2 linked regions of the Lujinxingia vulgaris genome follow. The protein of the gene in region 1 binds, or shares a complex with, the protein of each later gene. Links are inferred from orthologs where the notes say so. Each region holds a gene or a part of one and is shown on either strand. Other genes may lie near its edges.

The links.
Region 2: the proteins of prmC (region 1) and prfA are in contact, whole or in part, in a crystal structure (PDB 2B3T), measured with the Escherichia coli proteins. The link is inferred for Lujinxingia vulgaris from one-to-one orthologs.

The regions. Positions count from the first base shown.
Region 1 is NZ_VOSM01000007.1:68,190-74,092, reverse strand. The notes cover bases 1,712-4,610. They hold prmC (peptide chain release factor N(5)-glutamine methyltransferase), read left to right. Parts: upstream 1,712-2,659; coding sequence 2,660-3,562; downstream 3,563-4,610. Other genes in these bases: FRC98_RS14270 (methyltransferase domain-containing protein), read left to right, coding at 4,128-4,610; FRC98_RS14275 ((2Fe-2S) ferredoxin domain-containing protein), read left to right, coding at 3,595-3,921; rpoZ (DNA-directed RNA polymerase subunit omega), read right to left, coding at 2,148-2,402; FRC98_RS14290 (hypothetical protein), read left to right, coding at 1,712-2,099. Outside these bases: FRC98_RS14295 (PEGA domain-containing protein), read right to left, coding at 1-1,399; more of FRC98_RS14290, read left to right, coding at 1,509-1,711; more of FRC98_RS14270, read left to right, coding at 4,611-5,504; FRC98_RS14265 (helix-turn-helix domain-containing protein), read right to left, coding at 5,592-5,903. UniProt on the Escherichia coli protein: Methylates the class 1 translation termination release factors RF1/PrfA and RF2/PrfB on the glutamine residue of the universally conserved GGQ motif, i.e. on 'Gln-235' in RF1 and on 'Gln-252' in RF2.
Region 2 is NZ_VOSM01000006.1:114,467-118,822, reverse strand. Bases 1-2,854 are described here. They hold prfA (peptide chain release factor 1), read left to right. Parts: upstream 1-820; coding sequence 821-1,888; downstream 1,889-2,854. Other genes in these bases: FRC98_RS13355 (hypothetical protein), read right to left, coding at 1,913-2,854; rho (transcription termination factor Rho), read left to right, coding at 1-720. Also shown: more of FRC98_RS13355, read right to left, coding at 2,855-4,114; FRC98_RS13350 (hypothetical protein), read right to left, coding at 4,137-4,356. UniProt on the Escherichia coli protein: Peptide chain release factor 1 directs the termination of translation in response to the peptide chain termination codons UAG and UAA.

The DNA of each region.
Region 1 (5,903 bases):
GCGCCTGCGACAGGATCACCGAGGCCTCGCTTCCGGCCGGACGCGCCCGCAGCCGCTCCCAGTTCACCCCCAGGCCAGCTTCAGCATGCGGCACGAGGTTTTGCCAGATGAACCGGTAGCGAAGCTGCAGAGGTCGAAGCGAGATAAGCTCCCGGCGCTCCACCTGCGCCACCACGCTCCCCCCGCCCGGCCTCGTCCAGAGCTCGGCCTCCTCGTTCACGCCCCCACCGGCATAGCTGAGCGAGAGCAGCGTCAGCCCCAGCCTCTCGCCCTCCCAGATCGCGTCCAGGCGCACCCCTCCGGCGGCCAGCGTGCGCCGCGAGCGCGCCGCCAGCTGCCCGGCCTCACTCCACCCTTCAAAGCTGTACTCCAACCCGTCGAGATCTCCGCGGGTCTGGCGCGGCGCGCTGCTATGGAAACCCAGCTCCACCCCGGCGCTCACCTGCAGGCGATTGGCCACCAGCGCTGCGACATCGATCTCACGCAGCAGGCTGCTCGCATTGACCATGGTCACCGTCGTCTCGGTCAGCCGCGCCGGATCAACCTCCACCACCTGGGTGAGAGGCTCATAACCCTCCGCGCGCACCTCCACCGCATAGCGTCCCGCCGGCAGCTCCAGCAGCTCGGCCGCACGCCCCATCGGGGCGTCCTGAATCCAGATCTCGGCCCCCTCCGGCGCGCCCAGAACCCGCAACCTCCCCGGGAGCTCCTCCATCGATTCACTCAGGCGCACCGCCTGACCGCTCCCCACCTCCACGCTGCCTTCGACCGGCGCAAACCCCTCCAGCGTCAGACGATACTCATATCGCCCCACCGCCCGCTGGCCGCTCCAGGGCGTCTGACCGACCACCTCGCCATCGAGCCACACCTGCGCTCCGGCCGGCTCGCTCTCCACCGAGACCACCCCGGAGGCATCAAAGAGCTCGCGCACAAGCTCAAAGCCCGCAGCCCGCCCCTCGCGCTCGCTTAAGCTGCCGCTTAAGACCTCGGCGCCTCGCCAGTCCACAATCTCGTAGTTAACTTCTAACTGACGCGCCTGGCGGACGACCTCCACACGCACCAGGAGTTCCACGCCCAGCGCGTCCATCGCCAGCGCCGTGGCCGAGCCGCAGGGCTCCACACCCAGCGCACAGCTCGGCCAGGGACGAACCTGCGCGCGAACCCGCGCCTCCACGTCCTGTGGGGTCAGAAGATGACGCGAACGCTCCGCCGACAGCGCCTGAGCCACCCCCTCAATCACCTCATCGGTGGCATCGCCCTCAACCTGCCAGGCCACACTGCGGGCCGGCTCCGAGGGCTGCGCTGCCACGGGCGATGCCACCACCATCGCCAGAACGCTCAGCGCCACCACACTCAAAAAAGTCGCAACTACGCGACCTTGCGACCTTTTTCGTGCCACCGCCTCCACCTCGCGCTATGCTTGTCTATCCGCCGGGGGACCGACGACCACGCCGGGCGGCGTTGTAACGCGCTGCCCCGGCACCACTTTTGAGTCCGGGAGGTATTGCATGACGGATTCGCCGAACATCCAACAGGTCGCTAACCTGCTCCATTACTTCCGCGCCGAGCTCGCTCAGGCCTTCGACGCGCTGGAGCTCACCACCGCCGCCGAGACCCAGACCTACCTGGTCCACCTTCTCGAAGGCTTCGCACGCAGCAGCGCCGAGAGCGCCCAGACCATCGGCTTCGATAAACCCGCCGCCTTCTTCCTTGGCGAGGCCATGAGCGCCGCTGGCGAGCGCCGCATCGACGCCTACCGACGCCTGGGTGATGCGAGCCTCTTCTCCTGCGGCTTCTTCGAAGAGCGCCTGGACCGCACGCCCGTCAAATCGGGCTACTACCGCGACATGGGCCGCGTCGCCTACAGCCGCTTAGGCGAGCTGATGGCCTACAAACAACCCGGCGGCGCCTTCCACATTATCTTCGAAGAGCTCACCCGCTGCTTCGACAGCGTGGTCGACGCCTTTCGACTGCTCTCCCAGCAACGCCAGCCCGACCATGAGCGCCTGCTGCTTCGCTTTATGCGCGGCAACGACCTCGACGTCGACGACTGGCGCCTGCTCGGCGGGCTCCCCGGAAAAGACACCGGCAAAGCCTGAACCAGATGCGGCGAGGAGCCTTTGACAACTCCTCGCCGCAAACCCGATTTAGCCTTTCTCGGCCTGCTCGGCGGCCAGCTCGTCGTGCCCCAGCGCCTTGGAGAGCTTGCGCTTGCTCTTTTCATCAAAGCGCACAAAACCCGCGCCAATCTCGCGCAGCGAGTGCACCGCCTCTTTGTTCGACGAGGGGAAGATGCGGTCGTTGCTGCGACGCAGCTCACGCGCACGCTGGGTGGCAAGCATCACCAGCGCGAATCGGTTTTCAATATGCTCAAGGCAGTCTTCAACGGTAACGCGAGCCATAAGTACTCCTTCAAAGATCGTAGGACGATCGAAACTTGAATCATTCGGGAAGACGCCGCGCTCCGCCCCTCAAAACCGGGGGAAACGCGAGGCGTCCGGCGGTCGCGCACAGGCGCACCGATCCGCGCGAACCTTAAGCCCGGGCTCGCATCACGTCAAGCTCTCGGCCTTTTCAGCGGCGCCGATCTCGACTATCAGGAGGGCCTCAAACGACGTGCCCCTGCGGGCCTCATTCCCCTTCTGCGCGGCAGCAACTTATGAGCACCTCCGAGAAACTCGGCCCCCCCTGGACCATCCTCAAGATCTTACGCTGGACCACCGACTTCCTTGGCGAGCGCGGCATCGACTCGCCACGGGTCGACGCCGAGGTGCTCCTCTCGCACGCGCTGGATCTTCCGCGCATTCAGCTCTACGCCCAGTTTGATCGACCGCTGATTGAGAGCGAGCTGGCCAGCTACCGCGCCATGATCAAACGCCGGGCCGCCGGCGAGCCGGTGGCCTACATCACTGGCGAGCGCGACTTCTGGAGCATCACGCTCAAGACCGACGCCCGCGCGCTGATCCCTCGCCCCGACACCGAGACCCTGGTCGAAGCCGCGCTAAAACTTCTTCCCGAAGTTAAAGAAGACCAGCGCCTGCGCGTGGCCGACATCGGCACCGGCACCGGCGCCATCGCGCTGGCGCTGGCCAGCGAGCGCCCTGATCTGGACGTCGCTGCCACCGATCTGGCCGCTCCTACCCTGGAACTCGCAAAAGAAAACGCGCAAGCCCTGGACCTTTCTGAGCGCGTGTCGTTCTTCCAGGGCGATCTGCTCGACGCGCTTCCCCAGGCGTGGCGCTCACTCGATATGCTCGTGAGCAACCCGCCTTATATCGGCACCTCGGAGCGCGAGCAGCTCATGCGCGACGTGCGCGACTTTGAACCCGAGGGCGCCCTCTTCTCTGGCGAGGACGGCCTCGACATCCTGCGGCGCCTGATCCCGGCAAGTCTCAATGTGCTGAAACCGGGCGCCTATCTCCTCCTCGAGATCGGATACCGCCAGGGGTCGGCGGTCACCGGGCTGCTCGAAGACGCCGGTTTTGAGGAGATCGCGATTCTCCCCGACCTGGCCGGACGCGACCGCGTAGCCCGCGCGCGCCGCACTGCTCAAGACGCCTGAGCAGCGGCCCGACCTCGACCTCGTAGTTCATCATGAAACCTGTCGACACCTCGTTTTGCCTGGCCCACCTGCTGGTCTGCGTCAACCAACGCCACAACTCTTCGTTGCCCTGCTGCGCCAGCGGCGACGCCGAGGCCATCTACCAGAAACTGCGCGGCTGGATTGAGGCCCATAACATGCTCTCACGCATCTGGATCACCCGCACCGAGTGCCTGGGCTGGTGCCATGTCCAGGGGAGCACGGTGGCGATCTATCCGCAAAACATCTGGGTACGCGCCATGACGCTGGAAGACTGCGACGCCCTGATCGAGGAGCACCTCCGGCCCCTTCTCAACCCCGCTTCGCCCACCCGGCGGTGAGTTTGGCGCGCCGATCCTCCGCCTGCACTTGACGCGACGCGTCAACACCTTGTCTTATAGCGACCGGGAGTTATGCTTCTGCGCCGTATGCCCACGTTTAAGGGCGATGTCCCTCCCCGACCTGCCCGAAGCAGGCTGAGCCCGGCGCGACGACATCCCCCTATTTGACTTGCTGATGAGCTGGATCGACGCAAAGGTTTTGACCCATGGCCAAGAAAAAAGAAGACGTCCTCAATGAGCTGACCCGCGTGCGTTTCGTAGGCCCCGCGCTGGCCGAAGAGCTCTACAACGATCACGGCGTGCGCGATCTGGGAGCCCTGCTGACCCTGGCTCGCGAGGGCGGCCTGACCGACCTCAGCGGCGTCGGCGCCAAAAAAGCCGCCACGATCATGAGCAGCGTCCAGCGCCTGGTCGACCGCGAGGCGGCCCCCTCGCCATCACGCGCCAACGTCGACGCAGACGCGAAGAAAAAGAGCGCTCCCAAAAAGTCGGCGCCGAAAAAGGCCGAGTCGAAGAAAGCTGACTCGATAAAAGCAGCGCCCAAAAAGGCTGAGTCGAAGAAGGCCGAGCCGAAAAAGAGCGCTCCGGCCAAAGAAGCTGCTCCTGCAAAGGCGCCGACAAAAGACGTCGCCGCGAAGAGCGTCGCCGAGAAGTCGACTGCAGAGAACGCCAAACCCAAAGCCAGCCCCACTGACAGCGGCGCTGCCGGCGAAGCCGGCGCCCCGAAAAAAACGACCGGCGCCACGGCTGTGCCTTCACTTCGCGAGCGCTTCATCAGCACGCTGCGCTGCCCGGCCTGTGGCCATGACACCTTCGAGGTTAGCCTCACCACGATCACCTGTGAGGCCTGCCAGCGTCAGTTCAACCTCCAGGACGACGTCGCCGACCTGGCCCCCCCCCACGCACCGGATCGCTCTGTCACCCAGAAGTTGATGGAGACCAAATTCTACGCCCAGTTCTACGAAGAGATCATGCGCCCGCGCCTCACCGGCGTGGTCAGCGAGCGCACCATGCGCGAGGAGTACCGCCTGGCCGCCGACTACCTCGACTTCGGCGCCGAGACGCGTCTCATCGATGTGGGCTGCGGTACCGGCAACTTCACCCGCTACTTCGCCCAGCGCATCGGCCTCGCCGAGACACGCGAGACCGGCGGCGATCTTCCCCTGGTCGTCGGCATGGACCTCTCCTGGCCGATGCTCGAGACGGCGCGCCGCAACATCCGACGCGAAAACCTCGATGGCAGGGTCTTCCTGATCCGCGGCGACGCCACCCGCATCCCGGTCAGCCGCGCCTCCTTTAACCGCCTGCACTGCGCCGGCACCCTGCACCTTCTCAACGACATCGATGAGGCGCTGCGCAACTTCGCGCGCATCCTGGAGCCGGGCGGTATCTGCGTCATCGGCACGTTTATCCTCGGCGATGGCATGCTGCGCCGTTTTGCCAAACGCGTCGCCGAGATCCCCACCCGCTTCCACTGGTTCTCCCGCGACGAGCTGCACAAACGCCTGGAGCGCGCCGGCTTTGAGATCGTCAGCGACGACGTGGCCGGCGACGCCATCACCATCAAGGCCCGCCGCATCTGAGCGTTCTCACGCCCCATCAGACCTAAAAAAGCCCGCGACCTCCCTGGAGGTCGCGGGCTTTTTTGTGAGGCATGCCACCGTGGTCAGCTAAAGCAGCGCGCGCCGCAGCGCCTCCATCACCGCCTCTTCCCCCTCGCTTCGTGCGACCACCCAGCGCGCTCCGGCGCCGCGCAGGTTCATCGCCTCCACCGCGTCGTCGCCGCAGATCACGACCATCATCATCCCCTGAAGTTCCTCATGCTCGCTGACGCGTTTGCACAGCGCATGCACGTCGAGCCCTTCCAGCTCGCTGTCGAGGAGCGCCACATCGGGCTGCCACTGCCCGATCTTCAGAAGCGCATCGACCGCGTCAGCGCTGACGTCGTAGTCGATCTCGTCACCGAACTTCGCGCGCACCCG
Region 2 (4,356 bases), on another replicon or contig:
CCCCGCACCGGTAAGACCGTGCTGATGCAGGACATCGCCAACGCCATCGGCGACAACCACCCAGACGTCGTCCTCATCGTGCTGCTCATCGACGAGCGCCCCGAAGAGGTCACCGACATGCAGCGCTCGGTGCGCGGCGAGGTCGTCTCCTCGACCTTCGATGAGCCGGCCCAGCGTCACGTGCAGGTCGCCGAGATGGTCATCGAGAAGGCCAAGCGCCTGGTCGAGCATAAGCGCGACGTGGTCATCCTGCTTGACTCCATCACCCGTCTGGCCCGCGCCTACAACACGGTTGTGCCCCCCTCCGGCAAAATCCTCTCCGGTGGTGTCGACTCCAACGCCCTTCACAAGCCCAAGCGCTTCTTCGGCGCGGCCCGTAACATCGAAGAGGGCGGAAGCCTCACCATCATCGCCACCGCGCTGATCGACACCGGCAGCCGCATGGACGAGGTGATCTTCGAAGAGTTCAAAGGCACCGGTAACTCCGAGCTGCACCTCGACCGCAAGCTCATGGAGAAGCGCATCTTCCCCTGCCTGGACATCAACCGCTCCGGCACGCGTAAAGAAGAGCTGCTCATGGAAGACAGCCAGCTCAACCGCGTCTGGATTCTGCGCCAGCTCCTCCACCCGCTCAACGTGGTCGACTCGATGGAGTTCCTCATCGACAAGCTCGGCAAGACCGACTCCAACGCCGACTTCCTGCAGTCGATGAGCGGCTGATCCTTTGCACGGTCTCTCAACGCCCCGGAGCCTCATCGCTCCGGGGCGTTCTCATTGCATTGACCTTTTCCTGTCTGATTGTTGGGCCTGAGCCGATCCCATGTTCGAAAAACTCAAAGAAGTTGAGGCGCGCTACCACCAGCTCAACAGCCAGCTGGCCGACCCCGAGGTCGCCTCCGACCCCAACACCTTCCGAAAGATCGCCAAAGAGCAGGCGCTGCTCCAGGAAGTCGTCACCACCTACCAGCGCTACCAGAGCGTCGAGGAGGAGATCGCCGAGAACCGCGAGCTCCTCTCCGAAGATGATGACGACGCCATCAAACAGATGGCCAAAGACGAGCTTGAGCGCCTCAACCCCGAGCTCGAAGCGCTCGCGCAGACTCTCAAACGCCTGCTTCTTCCCCGCGATCCGCTCGACGACAAAAACACCTACCTGGAGATCCGCGCCGGCACCGGCGGCGACGAGGCCGCGCTCTTTGCGGCCGACCTCTTTCGCATGTACACGCGCTACGCCGAGCGGATGGGCTGGAAGATCGAGATCGTCTCCACCAACGAGACCGACCGCGGGGGCTTCCGCGAGGTCATCGCCCTCATTGAGGGCGATAACGTCTACAGCCGCCTCAAGTTTGAGGCCGGCACCCACCGGGTGCAGCGCGTGCCCGACACCGAGAGCCAGGGCCGCATTCACACCTCGGCGGTCACCGTGGCGGTGCTGCCGGAGGCCGATGATGTGGAGATCAACATCCAGGACAACGATCTCAAGATCGACGTCTACCGCTCCTCCGGCCCCGGCGGGCAGTCGGTCAACACGACCGACTCCGCCGTGCGCATCACCCACCTGCCCACCGGGCTTGTGGTGATCTGCCAGGACGAGAAGAGCCAGCATAAAAACCGCGCCAAAGCGCTGCGCGTGCTGCAGGCCCGACTGCTGGAGCGCGAGCGCGAAGAACAACGCCAGGAGATCGAGGCCGAGCGCCGCGGTCAGGTCGGCTCCGGCGACCGATCCGAGCGCATCCGCACCTACAACTTCCCCCAGTCGCGCATTACCGATCACCGCATCGGCTTTACCACCCACCGCCTCGATGAGGTGTTGAGCGGCAACGTCGACGAGCTCATCGATCCCCTCATCGCGCACCACCAGGCTGAGGCGCTGCAAAACCTCGAATAAGCCTCCCCCTGCTCGTCGTCGCTGCTACTCCAGTCGAAGTTTGATGCGACCGCTACGTCCGTCTTCGGCCTCAATGCGGCCAGCCCAGGCCACCCGAAGCTGGGAGCTCTTCTCAACCTCGGCGAGGTTATCGATCATCGCCTCCGGCCGGCGCACATCGAGCATCAGCGGAAAACTCGCCAGGGTCTCCCTGTTGCCCAGGCACGCCCCGCCGCCGACCTCCCCGGCGGTGTTCTCGGCGATCTTCACATCCTCAATCACCACGCGGAAGGGAAGCTCATAGCCCGGCTCGCCGATGCGTCCGGCCAGCTCCCGATCCGGGGCGCTGACGGCCAGAATCCCGCCGCCGCTCTCGCCGGCGCGGTTCTTAAAGATCCCGCACCCGAGCATCACCTTCACGCTCGCGTTGATCGCCGCGATGCCCCCTCCCCCGCCCGAGGCCTGATTGGTGCTGAAGACCACCGACTCAAACTTCGCCTGACCGCCGCCCCGCACAAGCACCCCGCCGCCATGCCCCCCGCCGGCGCGGTTCTGGCTGACTTCGCCACCTTCCACCTGCAGCATCGCGCGCCCCACCGCAGCGAGTCCGCCGCCATGTTCGGTGGCCAGGTTGTTGAGCACGGCCACATCATGCGACTTCACCAGCGCGGCTTTCCCATCGCGCCCGATCGCCACGATGCCCCCGCCCAGCTCGGCGCGGTTCTCAAAGATCATGCAGCGCCGCTCCCCGGTGGCCCGAATCACAAGACGCCCGCCCATCACCGCGATCGCCCCGCCGGCACCCCGCGCGTCATTGCCGTCAAAGACCGTATCGACCACCCGGGCCAGTCCCCCGTCAAGCCCCAGCGCACCTCCCCAGCCCCGGGTCGTTTCGCTGTCTTCCGGCCCGCCAATCGCCCCCAGCGCGCGGTTGCGCTGCATCATGCAACGCTCGATCACCAGGGGCTTGGTGAGCTCCTCGGCCCAGATCGCGCCGCCCCGCCCCGCTCGGTTACTATCAAAAATACTCGCAACCACCCTCACCACGCTGCGCCTTATGCGCAGCCCGCCCCCACGCTTGGCCGACGCATTGCTCTTCCACACACAGCCCACAAAGCTCACATCGCGCCCGGGCAGCTCCTCGCCAGCGTCCTGAACTTTGACCGCCCCCAGCGAGAAGCCCTCAAACGCGCAGTTGATCACCGCCAGCGCGCGGCTCCCCACAACCTCCATCCCCCGCTGCGCCACACCCTCGCGCCCTACCAGATAACATCCCACCACCCCCTGCGACTGCCCGGCGCGCACCTTCAGCGCGCAGCGCTCCTCACTCGGCGCAAGTATTGTGACCCGCTCCTCATGATCCGGCATCGCCTGGGCGCGCAGCCAGGCCAGCCGCTCATCGACGCTCTCCACCCCCGGCATACAGTCGTTGACGATGACCACCCGGTCCGGCACCTCCAACGCCTCCTGATAGACGCCGGGACGCACGCGCACGACCACCGCTTTCTTCTGCTTGAGCACCTCCGAGAAGGCCCGCTTCACCCCCTCGGCCAGCGAGGTATACGGCCGGCGCATGCTCCCGTCAGCCTCCTCGCCAGGCTGCCCCTCAAAACCGCCATCGACATAGACCACCGGCGCAAGCTCCATGCCCGGCGGCACATAGTAGTCGAGGCGCTGCGCCTCTTCGCGCACCTGCTGGCGAACCTCCGCCTCATACTTCGCGCGGCGCTTCTCCCCCACCTCACCGTGCACAAAAGCCATCACCGACTCGCCGGCATCTTCCTCGGCGACCACAACTTCGGCCGGGGGTGCGCCGAAGTCGAGCGTTTCGCCAACCTCAATGGCCTCGGGAGGCTCTTCGTCAGCGCCGCGGAGCATATCCGCGCGCAACATCGGCGTGCGCTGCACCTCACGCCCCACATGCTCCACGCGACGCTCCAGCTCCTCGGCCTCCTCGGCACGCTGGCGCGCCACGTCGCGAAAAATCACGCCGACACCCAGGCTGGTCATCCCCCCGAAAAAATACAGCGCCGCGCTCCCCAGCGGATGCCCGCCCACACACTGACTCCAGCCGGCCCGCTCCAACTCCAGATACTCCGGCATCACCCCGGAGAGCGCCGCCGGAAGCAGCCCCTCACTGCCCAGCCAGCACCCCATCACCGGCACCAGCCCCACGGCCATCAGCAGGGCCCCCAGCCCCAGACAACGCCGCGTCCACGCGCGCGCTCTCTGCTCTGCCACACCCATCTTCAACTCCCGACCGCGCCGTTCAAAAGCGCCTCCTGACAAGCAACCACGCCGACATCACCATACTCGCCATGCCCATTATCGCCACCGCAACCAGCCGGCCCGCCCCGGCGAACACATCGACCGCTTCTCCTCCAAACGCCTCTAAACTCGCATAAGCGCTGGAAACTGGCACCCACCAATTCCCCCCTCCCCACGCCACGAGTGCTGCCTGCACACCCACCACTCCGGCCACCACCGCC